DNA from 2 places in the Paenibacillus sp. JJ1722 genome. Region 2 is predicted to be linked to the other one. Evidence: riboswitches for the same ligand, from Rfam matches in the RefSeq annotation. Region 2 holds a riboswitch; the other holds the start of a gene.
What was found. Region 2 has a riboswitch for FMN ahead of ribE (riboflavin synthase). Riboswitches for the same ligand answer to the same signal wherever they lie in the genome.
Positions count from the first base shown of each region.

Region 1: another riboswitch for FMN. It lies ahead of ACM1ND_RS06705 (DMT family transporter); the one in region 2 lies ahead of ribE (riboflavin synthase).

Region 1 is NZ_CP182500.1:1,519,425-1,522,846, reverse strand. It holds gene ACM1ND_RS06715 (ABC transporter ATP-binding protein) at 1-433, shown strand, start outside; gene ACM1ND_RS06710 (ABC transporter permease) at 426-1,121, shown strand; FMN riboswitch at 1,243-1,387, shown strand; gene ACM1ND_RS06705 (DMT family transporter) at 1,560-2,507, shown strand; gene ACM1ND_RS06700 (methyl-accepting chemotaxis protein) at 2,748-3,422, shown strand, end outside.
Region 2 is NZ_CP182500.1:3,628,502-3,631,923, forward strand. It holds gene ribE (6,7-dimethyl-8-ribityllumazine synthase) at 1-131, opposite strand, end outside; gene ribB (3,4-dihydroxy-2-butanone-4-phosphate synthase) at 211-894, opposite strand; gene ribE (riboflavin synthase) at 955-1,620, opposite strand; FMN riboswitch at 1,952-2,125, opposite strand; gene ACM1ND_RS16205 (IDEAL domain-containing protein) at 2,194-2,661, opposite strand; gene ACM1ND_RS16210 (thiamine pyrophosphate-dependent enzyme) at 2,881-3,422, opposite strand, start outside.

The sequences.
Region 1 (3,422 bases), 2.1 Mb from region 2:
CCCAGTGGGAATCAAGGAAATCCGCCAACTATTCCACATGCTATGCAAGGAATATGGGATGACCCTGCTCGTGTCCAGTCATATTTTAGCGGAAATAGAGCAGATTGCGGATACGGTAGGCGTGATTAATCACGGACGACTGATTGAGGAAGTATCGATGGAGCAGGTGCGGGAAACCAATACGGAATACATCGAATTTACGACCAACGATTGTAAGAAGGCGGCCTACGTCCTCTCCCATCATTTGAGCCTGAATAATATAAAGGTGATAAATGAACAGAGTATACGTATTTACGATACAAATGTACCGCAGAAACAAATTACGAAGACGCTCATCTTAAATGATATAGAGGTGGATTCCATTCATCAGAAAAGCAGCACGCTGGAAGACTACTTTTTTCGCCTGTTAAACGGAGGTGATCTCCATGCTTAAATTGATGCAGTTGGAGCTGAAAAAATTTCATCTGACGGGTTATATCCGTTCAGCACTGATCGCCAATGCATGCATTCTTGGGCTGCTCTGTGTTATTGCGCTGGAAAGTCAAAGTGAAGGAATACCTGAATTCACACAGTACACTCAACTATTGGATCTAATAGATAATTTTGTAAGAGCTACATTTATTGTGTTTGCTTCCGTTCTCCTATGCCGCTTTATCGTCGGGGAATTTAAGTCCAAATCGATTACGATCTTGTTCATGTATCCGATTCATCGTCAAAAGCTGATGATCGCCAAACTCTTGGTCGTATTACTGTTCACGTTCTTGTCCATTATTATTTCGGAAATAATCATTACGGCTGCTATTCATCTGCTCAACCAGTTTGTTTTGATTGTACCGGATAACCTTACTCTTTCCATACTGGGGCAACAATCAGCACGGACGTTAATCAATGCCGTTGCTGCCAGCTTTATGGGACTGGTTCCGCTGTATATGGGGATGCGAAGATACTCTGTACCCACCACCATTGTGACCTCAATCCTGATTGTAGCATTGCTTTTCTCCAATAATAACGGCGCTACACTTAGCTCCATAGCCCCCGTGCAAATCGGCTTCTCTATACTGGGAATGCTTGTGGCTTATGCGGCGATTCGACGTATTGAGTATAAGGATATTACCTCGTAATATGTAATTTCGTAGAGCGCTTTCAAAAAACAGATGAAAATCATTGTTCGATATACACACATTTTTCACTGGACTTCATTCTAAAACAGGTATATCCTATAGGAGAAATTAAAAACGGAATAAGGATCTTCGGGGTAGGGTGAGATTCCCAACCGGCGGTATGGCTCATGGAGCTAAGCCCGCGACTCTGTATCTGGCAACAGGATACGGACTGATTTGGTGAGATGCCAAAGCCGACGGTAAAGTCCGGATGGAAGAAGATCGAAATATCAACATGCCGCGAAGTGGATGAATACTGCGTTATTGGTTTTGCAGTAACTTCATTTAACTTGCATAAAGCGGCAAGTTTATTTGATCAACCCCCGTCTTGCATGGCCTTTCGCCATGGACGGGGGTTTTTGTGCCACCGGTCCTGTATTCGCAAGGAGCTAATTGAGTATGAGTCAATCTTCTACTGTACTAACATCCAAAGGTTTTGATCGTAGCTCCCACATGAAAAGTGGTTTTTGGCTGGTCGCAATTGGAGCAGCCTTGTGGGGCGCAGACCCGCTGTTTCGTATTATTTTGTTAAAGTCATTTACTTCAACACAAATTGTACTAATGGAGCATGTGCTGCTTTTCCTCGCTCTGACACCGATGTTGTGGAAGCATCGTGAGGAGCTCAAAGCGGTACGGCTTCGTCAAGTTTTCGCTATTTTGTTCGTCTCGTGGGGTGGCTCGGCTCTGGCCAGCGTAATTTTCACCATGGCACTCAGCAATGGTGATTTGAATGCTGTACTCTTACTCCAGAAGCTTCAACCCTTGGTCGCTATTATTCTAGCTCGTATTATTTTGAAGGAAATGTTGCCGCGTCATTTTGGATTATTAATTGTCGTCGCTCTGTTCGGGACGTATCTTCTGACCTTCGGTTGGTCGCTCCCCTTCGGACATGTTCGTGATTTTGTCCAGGTCGGTAGTCTACTTGCACTCGGTGCAGCAGTTCTGTGGGGCGGTTCGACAGTCATGGGAAGTTACTTGCTTCGTTCAATGAAATATGAAACGGTAACCTCCCTCCGCTTCATGGTCGCGCTCCCTCTGCTGATTGTCCTCACCTCCGTAGAGCATGCGCCATGGAATATGCCTGCCGGTACATGGGCGGGCGCAGCTGTGATTATCAATCTGCTATTGCAGGCATTGCTTCCGGGTCTTCTTAGCTTATTGTTGTATTACAAAGGCTTAAGTACGACCAAAGCGTCTTATGCTACGATGGCAGAATTAAGCTTCCCCATGGTTGGTGTCGTGATTAACTGGATCGCATTTCAGCAAATTGTCACTGTAGCGCAATTGACTGGTTTTATGCTCATCTGGATTACGCTCTTTATGATTTCACGTCAGCAAAAAAATTAACAGTTCAATGTCCCTTTCATGACTCACCCAAGCCAAATCGTGAAGATGCTTTTGCATCTCTGATTTGGCTTTTTATGTATTCGTATTCATATAAATCATAGTTCTTTAGACCTATTTTCCGAAAAAAGTGTCTAAAACATGCAATTATTCCTCGTTTCTCAAAGATTACATCTATAAAATTCGTCGGTTTCTGTCGAATAAAACAATGTAGTGATCATCAGACACAGAGGAGCAATAACTATGACTAAAACAAAACAAACAGTTCCGTGGTGGAACAGGTTTCTCAAGCAGTTTTATTTAATGAGGACAAGATTAATAATATCTTTTTTGGCTGTGTTATTGATTCCGAGCGTACTTATCGGGTACTTTTCCTATCAGGGGGCTACGACACAACTCAGTCAGCAAATGGGCGGTTCCGTATATACGAATCTGTATCTGATCCGAAGCAATGTCAATCAGTATGTAGCGCCCATTATGAAAGATCTGGACGTGCTTACCACTGAAATCAAATCTGATTCCATTGGTACCAACCAAGAGGCCCTTCAGAAAAAGTTGGATGTCATCGTCAAGGCTCATCCCGAGCTAGATGCCGCGCTTCTCGGCAATGCGAAAGGGCAATACATACGTTCGCCGAAAAAACAGGAGGACGATTATGACCCCCGGGAGAGAAAATGGTACAAAAATGCAATGCTGGAAAAGGGCAAGGTATTCGTCGGTGTTCCAGTTGCCAGCGTCACGACAGGGAATTTAGTCGTTAATATATCGGGAACGCTGGAGGACGGTGAAGGAGCTGTTTCATTGGCTTTGAATCTGGACAAAATGGGTGAAAGTCTGCAGTCTGTCAAGATTGGTGAACGCGGAGGACTCATTATTGTTGATTCTGAACATAAAGTTGTATCTGGGACTGGAACAGCC
Region 2 (3,422 bases):
GCACCATGTCGTTGAAGGGCGTCAATTGCGCCGCTTAACAGCTTGCTCGTAATAAACTCATTAAATCTACCCACCACAATACCATATTTTAAACCGTTCGATACGAGATTACCTTCTAGAAAACGTGCCATGTTTAATCAACCTCTCATAGTTTAATTATTTAGGGACTTCGGATAATACTTCAGATTTACTTGGAACCGAGATGTATTTTTACAATGACAAACGACGACGGTAGTCCACCAAATGCTGAATACTGATCAGTTTCAATTGATGTCGCTTGGCGACCACTGCCAGATCAGGCAGGCGGGCCATTGAGCCATCTTCCTTTATAATTTCGCAAATGACCCCAGCAGGCTTGAAGCCACTGAGTCGGGCCAGATCAACAGCCGCTTCAGTGTGACCAGCACGCTGCAAGACACCACCATCGCGAGCAATCAGCGGGAACATGTGACCAGGCTTGCGGAAATCACTTCCTGTGACTGCTTCGTCTGCCAAGGCGCGTACAGTCAAGGAGCGCTCGGCCGCTGAAATACCCGTTGTTGTCTCCATATGATCTACCGATACCGTAAAGGCAGTACCGTGGAAATCTGTATTTTGCTCTACCATAGGATGCAATTCCAAAGCTTCGGCTCTTTGTCGTGTGATTGGCACACAGACCAACCCACGACCTTCTGTAATCATGAAATTAATGACCTCAGGCGACGCTTTTTCAGCCAAAGCGATAAAATCGCCTTCATTTTCGCGCTGTTCATCATCCACTACAATAACGACTTTACCGTTTTTTAAATCCTCCAACGCTTCTTCGATGGAATCCAAACGAATCTCTTCGTCATGTTCCAACTCGCCATGCTCCATGACGTTTGCCATTGCACTTGTTTGGCTACCTCTATCCATAACACTTTCCTCCTTATGTCTTGTGCCACGAATGGTCCTAAACAGGCTTACCATTCAATATCAGGCAAAGCCGTGTTTCGCCAAATAGTCCAAACTGAGAGGAGCTTTTTCTACTCTCTCCGCCTCCGCTGCACCTCTGTAATTTAAAAGCTGTTCTACATATTTGCCCAAAATATCACATTCGATATTGACGGTATCCCCCTCACGTTTGGCTTGTAAGGCCGTTTCGGATAAAGTGTGGGGAATAATGGATACGGCAAAGGTATCTCCCGTACGCTGTGCGACTGTGAGGCTGATACCATCAATTGTGATTGACCCTTTGAGTAGAATATATTTAAATAATGTTTGATTTTTAGGCTCAACTTCGAACACAACTGCATTCTGGTCTGATGTCACCCCGCGAATCGTTCCCGTCCCGTCCACATGTCCTTGCACGATGTGTCCTCCGAACCTTCCACTCGCCGCCATTGCTCGCTCCAGATTGACTCGGCTGTCGGATCTCAACTCTTTCAGATTAGTGCTGCGAAAGGTTTCCGGCATCACATCAACCTTAAAGTCTTTCGAACCAATCCGTATCGCGGTCAGGCAAACGCCATTCACCGAGACACTGTCTCCTATTTTCAAATCGCCCAACACTACGGAACCCGAAATCCCCAGCACCATCGCTTCACCGCTTTTGGAAATAGTTTGAATGCGACCCACTTCCTCAACTAATCCGGTAAACATGCCTTCACTCCTTTCCACTACATTTCAGTTTATCCCTAATTCATCAGCTATAAGCGCAAAAAACCCCCAGTTCGGATTCAATCCGTCATGGGGGTGATGAGAGTCACATTTGTAGTATACAAGCGCAGTTCATATGCATCTTAAGACGACATGAAATCATAGGTTTGCCAATAGAAAGCATGACTGAGGATACAACCAAATACGCTCAGAACACCCATCAAAAAGAAAGCTTAAGCAAGCTATCGCCCGATGCTGTCCTACAACGAAATAAGCCGTACGCACAATTGGGTATGCTAAAAATCGGCACATGTCACGTCATGCACATGCGCTTCGTATCCTTCTCCCATCCAGACTATACTGTCGGTCCCGGATTTGCACCAGGTCCACCTTCTGCCGATCATTCAGCATCCGGGTCACGGACTAAGCCATGCTGTTTCTCACAAAAACGATCCACAAACATGTCATCACCGCCGGTGGGGAATTTCGCCCCGCCCCGAAGGATCTTGCTCTTATTTAATTGAATTAACATTAAACTTGTTACGTATATTAGCACCGACTTCTAAAAAAAGCAAGTTATCTAATAGAAGCGCCTGCTTTGGTTTTGACATATTGGCTGGAGAGTTCTTCAAACCAGGTTTTATCATTCATATGAAGCGCCAAGTCAATCAGATCGGCCAGCTCCTCGACTCCCAACTCTGTTGCATGATCAAAGGTAATTACGGCTGAAGCAACAGGTCCCCGCCCTTCCTCAGAACATGCCTCATAATCCAGTCGCACATCAACATGTCCGTCAATAAACTCGCATTTCAGAAAATAAATAATTTCACACATTAAAATGGGGCGTACTTGTGTTTCTAACACGCAATCCATCACCTTGGCAGAATAATGCTGGTTCGTCAGTGTGAATTTGTGTTCTGTCGCTGCCAGCGAGGCCCGTCCAAAATCGTCCGTAAACTTTAGTTCTACTGGCTTGATGTTCATAACCTTAGGGATCTGCTTCTTTATAATTTCGATTATTTCAACTGTATTCAGCTTAATCATTACCTGCACCTCATTGCATCTTAAAATTCAGAAGAAAACTTTTTAACGTGCCTCTTATAGGCCTCCACTCCTATATCGGAAATCATTACCTGTTTTTTTATGCTTGAACCCATAAACGACAAAAAAGATTCTTTGCGCAATAAGCGCAAAGAATCTTGATCGAACCACTACAGTAACAGCGGCTAACAATGCTAATCGATGATTATGCAAAAAACAGAATTATAGCTCTGAAATTTCATGTTTCTTTTTCAGGGTAGTCCAGCGACGCTCAATCTCCTGCTCAAAGGTAGCCAGCGTAGCCTCTTCCTTGAGAAGATGCTTCGTTTTACCCATTAATTTCAACCATTCTGCAGCTGGAATCCGTTTTCCCTTGTCTTCCGGATTATACGTAATCGTCGTACTGCCTTGCTCTATTTCGTACAAAGGAAAGAAACAGGACTCGACTGCGGCGCCCACAATGCTGGTGCCCAGTCTGTCTTCGGATTTCCAATTCAGCGGGCAGGCGCACAGGATCTTACCATAGGCCGTACCCACGTTGTTCGCATACCATTGAGCTTTGGCTGCTTTACGCAGCATATCCTGCGGATGACTTTCAGCTGCTGTAAAAGCATACGGAATGTTACAAGCAGCCATGATTTGCACGGTATCCTTGTGATGCCCTTGCTTTCCTTTTTGCATTTTCCCTACACCCGACGTACTGGTCATGTGACCGAGCGGAGTGGAGTACGATTGCTGTGAACCTGTATTCATGTACCCTTCGT